2 regions of the Brevibacillus nitrificans genome follow, and region 2 is predicted to be linked to the other one. Evidence: riboswitches for the same ligand, from Rfam matches in the RefSeq annotation. Region 2 holds a riboswitch; the other holds the start of a gene.

Region 1 (4,419 bases), on a different contig from region 2:
CTTCCAGCTTCGCCTTGACCAAGCCCAGGGTCAGACGACCACCGTAAATTGGCACCTTGATTTGCCTCATAATATAAGGAATCGCCCCGATGTGGTCTTCGTGTCCGTGCGTCAGCAAAAGTGCCTTGATTTTGTGCTGGTTGTCCACCAGATAAGAAACATCAGGGATGACCAAATCGATCCCGAACATCTCGTTTTCAGGGAATTTCACCCCGCAGTCAATCATAATGATTTCATCTTCATACTCGACGCAGTACATATTTTTTCCGATCTCGCCGAGGCCGCCCATTGCGAAAATCTTAACGTCGCTCAATATCTTTCCTCCTAACTTCATCGTGCATGATTTTGGGAACCCGAACCAAGCATGCCATTCTTATTGTAACACAACGCGAGGCGTTCGTTTCATCCAGTCTGTTACCCGTGCAAGAGAAAACACATTTGCCTACTCATTCGCTCATTGGAAAATTGTACAAAATCCATAGGGTAGAAAGCAAGGAAACCGGGTGTCCAGTCAAGAAATTGGACAAAATACCGCACAGAAAGACCTATTTTCCCATAAAGGGGGCGTTATCTATGCGAGCCAAGGCTATCGCCATTTTCTCTGCCCTGTTGCTTTCACTCTCCCTGACCTGGACGATGCCCGCAGCCGCTGAGCCGCCATATGCCAAGTGGGGACGACTCGCAATGCAGCAAACCATGCAGACCTACCCGCAAGCCAAGATTGTCGATTACCTGCATGTCGGCCGAAAAACGAAAACGCCCACCACGTCAGAGGAGACGTTTAAGCTTTTGCTCCAAGAGGGCAATCGCGTGTGGGCGTTACTGGTTCATATTGAATTTGAAACGAAAACCGAAAAGGTCATCGCCATCCGATTCGAAGAGACACGCTAGGCTAGTCAGCCAGCTCTACCATCTCTTTCATCATTTGGTCCATATCCATCTCGGCTGCCATCCCGTACGCGCGACGCATGTTTCCGTCCTCATCCACGAGGAACATGCGTGCCGTATGGGCAAAGGAACCGTCCGGCTGCTTCATCACAGCCACTCCGAAGTCTTTTGTCACCTTTTCGATCGCCTGGGCATCGCCTCGCAGGAATTTCCAGCCGCTTTGATCTGCCTTGAATTTCTCAGCATACGCCTGCAGGACTTCTGGGGTGTCAAAATCAGGGTCAAACGTGATGCTCACGAACTCGACCTTATCCCCAAACAGCCCCTTTTCCTTCAGCTGATCCTGCAGCTTGGACATGTTGTACGTAGTCGCTGGACAAATATCCGGGCAATTGGTAAACATGAATTCAACCAAGCGTACTTTCCCTTTCCCCTCCGAGAAAGTGTAGGTCGAACCGTTGATGTTATCCAAGGAAAAGTCGTTTAATGCCTTCATGACAGGAATCTGCTCTTTGGTCATGTAGTTATAGCCAAACACACCGACAATTGCCAAAATCAAAACGCCTGCAAGCACGGTAAACCAATGACGCTGCAGAGCCCCTCCCTGCTGCTGTTGCGCTTCTCCACTCACGATTTCTTTCCTCCCCTAAAGACCTTACAGTTCTTTCTCTCCTGGCCATGCGAGCATGCCGCCCACCATGTTTGCTACATCAAAGCCTTGCGCTGCCAAATATTCCGTGGCCATGTTGCTGCGAGCACCGCTGCGGCAAACCATCACAAGAGGAATGTCTTTGTCCAGCTCATCGATGCGATGCGGCAAAAATCCGAGCGGGATCAGCTTCGCTTGCTTAATGTGACCAGCGTTCCACTCATCAACCTCACGTACGTCAATCACTTGGACTTGCTCATTAGCCTCCAGTTTTGCCAGCAATTCTTCCGGTGTTATTTCCTTTACGCCGTTACTCATCGTACAAATACCCCCTGCTATGTAAGTGAAATTATTCGCATGTATATCTATCCAATCATATCATACGGACTCCTGCATTTCTAACGCCCCTGCTATGTCCAAATAGCGACAGTTATGAAAACGAATCCTGCCCAAATCAGCATAAGCTTATTACGATTCGTAATCAAGTTGTATTTCATTAGTGTATTTTCTATAATCAATAGTAAGAATAGCAAAGGAGGGGAAAAGAATGGGAACCTGTAGATGCGGTCAAACCAAAAATGCAGAAGGAAACTGCGACGGAACACACGCAACCATTAAAAAGGACTAATTCCTTTCGTACAGAAGAGGGCACAGCATGTGCTCTTTTTTGTTTGCCTCCGATCCCGATTCCCTTCCCTTTACAGCTTTCCTTTTTTGATCCAGTACACGATGCGAAATGTTCCGAAAACCGAAACCATGAACATCACCACTAACATAAACAGCCAGATGACCAGCTGATTGTTCTCCTCCAGGTGCTCCGCATTTTTACCCACAAATACCCCTATATAAATAAGAAGAAAATAGCATAGCACGTTTGGAACGATCCACGCTGCTCGCAATGCGATGCTCTTTTTTCCTGCAGTCTGTTGGTGATTGTCTGATATTCCCATTTAATCCTCCCTGATAACTGAATTATTGAATATTGACAGTAAAGTGGACTTTTTCATACAATTAAGACAACAACAGATTTCCATTTTTCATCAAGAGTGGTGGAGGGACAGGCCCGACGAAGCCCGGCAACCTGCATGTAACGATGCGAGGTGCCAATTCCTGCAGAATCCATAGATTCTGAGAGATGAACGAGAGTCCGTGTATGACCGGAGCTTCTTCTACTCAGAGGATAGCTCCGTTTTTTTATACCTTATCATACCCACAGAAAAAAAAGGAGAGATGATCATGTCTGAACAGCAACAATGGAAGCCAGAAACCATCGCCATCCACGGAGGCCAGGAGCCTGATCCGGTAACAGGTTCCCGCGCCGTACCGATCTACCAAACCAGCTCCTATGTCTTCCGCGATACGGATCATGCGGCTAACTTGTTCGCACTCAAAGAATTGGGCAACATCTACACTCGCATCATGAACCCCACTCAAGATGTATTTGAAAAGCGCGTAGCTCTGCTCGAGGGCGGAGTAGGTGCGCTGGCGACAGCATCCGGTCAAGCTGCCATTACGTTCTCCATCCTCAACATTGCACAGGCTGGCGACGAAATCATCGCGTCCAGCAGCTTGTACGGCGGCACCTACAACCTCTTTGCACACACCCTGCCACGCTTGGGTATCAAAGTACATTTCGTGGATCATTCCAACCCAGAAAACTTCCGTGCTTACGTCAACGACAATACCAAGGCCTTTTTCTGCGAAACGATCGGCAACCCGCGCATCGATGTAGCCGACCTGCAATCCATCGCGGACATCGCGCATGAAAATGGCGTGCCGTTGATCGTCGACAACACGTTCGCTACTCCGCTCCTCTGCCGTCCTTTCGAGCATGGCGCGGACATCGTGATCCACTCTACGACCAAGTTCATTGGCGGTCACGGCACAGCGATCGGCGGAATCATCGTAGACTCTGGCAAATTCAACTGGAACAACGGCAAATTCCCTGGCCTGACGACACCAGATCCAAGCTACCACGGCGTAGTGTTCACGGAAGCAGTCGGGCCACTCGCCTATATCATCAAAGCGCGCGTTCAGCTGCAGCGCGACATCGGAGCAGCCGTTGCTCCTTTCAACTCCTTCCTGTTCCTGCAAGGTCTGGAAACACTGCACCTGCGCATGGAGCGTCACAGCCAAAACGCGCAGGCCGTTGCAGAATACCTCGCTTCTCACCCAGCCGTTGAATGGGTCAGCTACCCAGGGCTGGAAAGCGATCCGAATTACGAGCTCGCGCAAAAATACTTGCCAAAAGGTGCCGGTGCCATCCTCACCTTCGGCATCCGCGGCGGCGTAAATGAAGGCAAAAAGCTGATCGAATCCGTGCAGCTGTTCTCCCACCTGGCAAACGTAGGCGATTCCAAGTCGCTCGTCATTCATCCAGCGAGCACTACTCATCAGCAAATGAATGAAGCCGAGCAAGCAGCAGCAGGTGTCACACCGGGCATGATCCGCCTGTCGATCGGTACAGAGTCGATTGCGGATATTATCGGAGATTTGGAGCAGGCGTTGAAAGCGGCTGTCAATCAAGTCACTGCATAGGATTGGGTCAAAGAGCTCGCACAATCACGTGCGAGCTCGCCGACTAAGACAAAAAACAGAAAAAGCGGCCGGATAGCCGCTTTTTCGTTTCTACCTATTATTGTTGAACGCCGTCTCTAGCTTTTCCTTCGATATTCAGCGTCAGATCCAAAACGTCTTTTTGGAAGCGGTTTTGATCGTTACCGTCATCTACGAATTGAATCGCCAGGGTGATTTCATCCGTATCGCCTGGTTTAAATCCGCCCAGCTTCGATTCGTACAGAGTGGAGATATCCAGTTGGCCGATGTTCTTCCATTCTTCAAGCGTTTTGCCTTGGTATTTTGCAAATGGACCATTGCCGATG
Region 2 (4,419 bases):
AGCAAGCCAAGGATAACAGTGTGGCAGCGTAACCAGCGCATGGCCAAAGAGGGCGGGGGACTATGGTTCAATCAATCGAGCGGACGATGAAAATTATCCGGGTGCTGATTTCCGACGAGAAACAAGCTTGGCCAATATCCGATTTGGCGAGTGCTACCGGATTGCCGATCAGTACGCTTCACCGGTTTCTCGATTCGATGATGCAGTTCGGTCTGGTCGAGCAGGAGCCGGTCACCAAGCATTACAAGGCAGGCTACACGTGGATGGAAATCGGTTTCACCCTGCATAACCGAATCAATTTTCGCTACGTGGCGAGGCCGATTATGGAGGAGCTTGCTCACGAAGTCGAAGAGAGCATCTTCTTGAGCGTGCCAGCCGGGTATGATTCCATTCCGATCGAAAAGGTAGAGAGTCCGTTGAAGATTCGCATTGACGAGAACATGGGCGAGCGGATCCCACTGACCATCGGTGCCCCGAATAAGGCGATTCTCGCTCATTGGAAGCCAGAGGAAGTGAGAAAGGTCGTCGCAGCTCAGCTCGCTCCTGCCCTGCAGCAGCCGTTTCTTGATCAATTGGCGCATGTCAAAGAGACAGGCTATGCGATTAGCTACGGGGAGAAAACGGAAGGGACTGTCGCGGTGGCGGCCCCTATCTTCAGCTACGGAAATCAGATTGTGGCGGCACTGTCGATCAATGCCCCCAGCTTTCGCGTGACAGAAGATCGCATGTCTTTTTTGATTGAGAGAGTCAAAGAAAAGGCCGCGACGGTCTCCGCGAAAATCGGCGGAGTCTAGCAAACGGATCTTTTGGAATGAAAAAATCCCCATCACCCGACCTGGGTATGGGGATTTACTCTTGATAAGGGAAGATGATCGAAAATTTTGTGCCGACATTTGGTTTACTGTTCACGGTCACGGTACCACCGATTGTGTGGATGACATGATAGGAATACGTCAGACCAAGTCCGGTTCCACTCGACTTAGTAGAAAAATAAATGGACCCCAAACGCTTCATCTGGCCCTCATCCATTCCTACGCCGTTATCCTTGATGATGAGAATCGCTTTGCCTTCCTCGACTACCAGCGACAGGAACACTCTCCCTTTCCTTACGTTCGTACAGGCTTCAATCGCATTTTTGATAAAGTTCACGAGCACCTGCTTGATCTCATCCGGGTTGGCCATGATCGTGACGGATATATCAGGTGTACGCACTTCCAATTCGACATTGTGCAGAATCGCAAAAGGCGACATCACAGCTCGCATGACCTTTAACAGCTCTACGACGTTAACCTGCTCATGCCGGTTTGTCAAAGGCTTGGAAATAGCCAGATACTCCGAGAGAATCACTTCCGTGCGCTGGATTTCGTCCATGCAGATGTTCATATACTGGGCGCTTTTGGTGAAGTCATGCGGATTCTCCTGCATCAAACGCAAGAAGCCTTTTACGGCCGTTAGCGGGTTTCGCACCTCATGAGCGAGCGAGGCTGCGACATGACTCATCGTTTCGATTTTTTCATTTTGCGCATGCTTGATAAAGATCTCCTTGTCCGATACGGATTTACTGAACAGGGACATCAGAATCCAGATACCGAGCGTGTTTTGCAAGGGGATGACCAGCATGTGATACGTCAAATGTTTAACAAAATAGTGGGGGAGGTAGAAGTAGGTAAGCGTTAAGGCGATGATGGAAAACAATACGCCCGCCAATATTGTGAAAAACGTTTTCCGGTGAGTAGTTTTGTAGGTTCTGTACATGAGGAGGGACACCGAAAAGGAGAAGACGGAAATGACCAAGGCGATAAACGAACCATCGCCGCCCAGGTAGAGTCGATAAATGACGAATTCGCCCAGCAAAATCAAGCCTGTCTGGACACCGCCATAGACAAGCCCGAAAAACATGATGACGTAGCGAACGTCAAAGATGACCCCTTCTACTACGCTGGAAGAAAACGTCATAGCGAGGAATAAACTGATCGAACTAGTAACCAGGATGAAGGACTGGCTAAAATTTCTCATTTTATCCCGGTAGTAGATATTGAACAGGACAAAAGGGATCAGGACAAAAAACATTTGAAGAATGACTTCTTTTAATAGGCTCATCGTGCATCTCCACCGCAGACTGGCTCTGAATCATCCACCGTTAATTCGACACGGCATACGACAATCCCTCCAAAGATTCGAGTATCAAATTTGTCACAATAAAGAAACATCTCCTAAAAAAGTCCTAGTTGACAGGTGGGCAATGGATTGATTATAGTCTGTATATATTCAAGAAACGTTTTGAAAATAATAACTACTCTTATCCAGAGAAGGCTGAGGGAATGGCCCTATGAAGCCCGGCAACCTAGCACGTGAGATTTTTTGTCTCCCGCGCCAAGGTGCTAACTCCACCAGGTAGAAATACCTGACAGATAAGAGGCGGAATATCGTGCTGACGATTTTAGCCTCTTTCTGGTGGAAAGAGGCTTTTCTAATGGGCAAAAACTAGCTCCTTTCTGCGATGAGTTCACAAAAAAAGGGGGAACATCCATGAAAAAGAAATTTGGTCTGCTCGTGACTCTTGCATTGACAGCATCGCTCGCCCTGACAGCGTGCGGAAACGGTGGAGGGGCGGCTGCTCCGAACGGCGCAAACGGCGCTTCCGGCGAGAAAGCGAAGAAAATCGCATTGATTATGCGCCAAAATGTGGGGACGTTCTCGGCGCAGTACATCAACGGGGTGAAAAAGGAAGTGGAGAAAAACGGCGGAGAGCTGACTGTTTTCAATGCAGACACCGATCTGGCGAAAATGGCTTCCAACCTGGATGCAGCGGTGAACCAGCACTTTGACGGAATTCTGATCGACCACGGTACGGCAGAAGCCCTGCAGCAAGGCACCCAAAAGGCGGTAGACAAGAAGATCCCGGTTGTACTCTTTGACACCGATATCAAAATCGCAGGAGTACCAACCGTTGCGCAGGATGACCAAAAGCTGGCTGACCTGAGTCTCGAGAAGCTTGCTGCGGACAACGGCAACAAAGGAAACATCGTAAAAATCTGGGTAGCTGGCTTTGCGCCAATGGAAAAACGCCAAATCACCTATGATGCGTTCCTGAAGAAATATCCGGACATCAAGGAAGTAGCCGCTTTCGGTTCGGCTACCAACAATACTGCTTTGGATACACAATCCCAAATGGAAGCAATCCTGAAGAAATATCCAAACAAAGGTGACATCACAGCGGTATGGGCAGCATGGGATGAGTTCGGAAAAGGCGCGACGCGTGCGATTCAGCAGGCAGGACGCACCGAGATCAAAGTATACTCCATCGACCTGAGCGACGAAGACCTGCAAATGATCCAAGAACCAAACTCTCCTTGGACAGCAACAGCTGCGGTAGACCCATCCAACATCGGTCGCATCCAGGCTGAAACAGTGTTCAAAAAGATCAAAGGCGAGGAAGTACCAGACAACGTAAACCTGAACCCAGTGCTCGTACAACAATCGGACCTGCCAAAAGACAAAAAAGTAACGATGGCTGATCTTTCCCAATACGTGCAAGAGTGGGGCAAATAAGATCGTATAGATGAAAGGATTGGCTATTCCCGTTGAACCTCTCAACGGGAATCTTCCTTATTTATAGAAAAGAATGGATGGATTTCTTAGCCAGTAAAAGCGCAACTAGGGGGTGGATAGATTGTCTACTTTACACATGCAAGGCATCGAGAAGCAGTTCTCCGGAGTGCCTGCACTGCGAACCGTTGATTTTGAAGTGAAGGCAGGGGAGGTTCACGCGCTGCTCGGAGCGAACGGAGCAGGAAAAAGTACGCTGATGAAAATTCTCACGGGCGCCTACCAGGCAGATGGTGGAACCATTTCGATTGACGATCAAGCGGTCCAGATACAATCCCCGCAGGATGCCAAGGCGCTGGGAATTCAATGTGTCTATCAGGAAGTCGATACGGCTTTGGTTCCGTATTTGAGTGTCGCGGAAAATATTTTGCTGGATCAGCTCGTCCAGGACAAAGGCTCGAGCTTCGTAAGCTGGCAGCGTTTATACGCTCAGTCCGAAGAGCTGCTCCGTGGATTCGGATTCTCCATTCCTGTTCAAATGACAGTAGAAGAATGCTCGCTGTCGGAAAAGCAGCTCATTCTCATCGCGCGGGCGACTGTGCAAAAGGCCAAGTTTGTCATTTTCGATGAACCGACAGCTCCCCTGAGCACGAAGGAAAGCGAACGGCTGTTTCACATTATCGCCCAGCTGAAAAAGGCAGGCGTCGGTATAATCTATATTTCTCACCGCCTTCCGGAAATCTTTGAAATTTGTGATCGCATCACCATCATGCGTGACGGTCAGCACGTGATAACGACGGAAACACAGGCGACCAATATGGACGAGGTCATCAGTCACATGCTGGGAAAAAGCTTTGCGGAGGAATTCCC

What was found. A riboswitch is a leader RNA that binds a small molecule or an ion and turns the genes downstream of it on or off. The one in region 2 is predicted to bind S-adenosylmethionine.
Region 1: another riboswitch for S-adenosylmethionine. It lies ahead of EDM59_RS22570 (homocysteine synthase); the one in region 2 lies ahead of EDM59_RS30320 (sugar ABC transporter substrate-binding protein).

What each region holds. Positions count from the first base shown of each region.
Region 1 is NZ_RHHU01000015.1:99,931-104,349, reverse strand. Features, by position in the region: gene rnjA (ribonuclease J1) at 1-334, opposite strand, end outside; gene EDM59_RS22590 (YqzG/YhdC family protein) at 574-891, shown strand; gene EDM59_RS22585 (SCO family protein) at 893-1,519, opposite strand; gene EDM59_RS22580 (rhodanese-like domain-containing protein) at 1,544-1,855, opposite strand; gene EDM59_RS22575 (hypothetical protein) at 2,236-2,487, opposite strand; SAM riboswitch class I at 2,572-2,679, shown strand; gene EDM59_RS22570 (homocysteine synthase) at 2,774-4,075, shown strand; gene EDM59_RS22565 (TasA family protein) at 4,173-4,419, opposite strand, start outside.
Region 2 is NZ_RHHU01000028.1:84,463-88,881, forward strand. Features, by position in the region: gene EDM59_RS30305 (amino acid ABC transporter permease) at 1-16, shown strand, start outside; gene EDM59_RS30310 (IclR family transcriptional regulator) at 63-794, shown strand; gene EDM59_RS30315 (sensor histidine kinase) at 850-2,100, opposite strand; SAM riboswitch class I at 2,297-2,418, shown strand; gene EDM59_RS30320 (sugar ABC transporter substrate-binding protein) at 2,530-3,552, shown strand; gene EDM59_RS30325 (sugar ABC transporter ATP-binding protein) at 3,674-4,419, shown strand, end outside.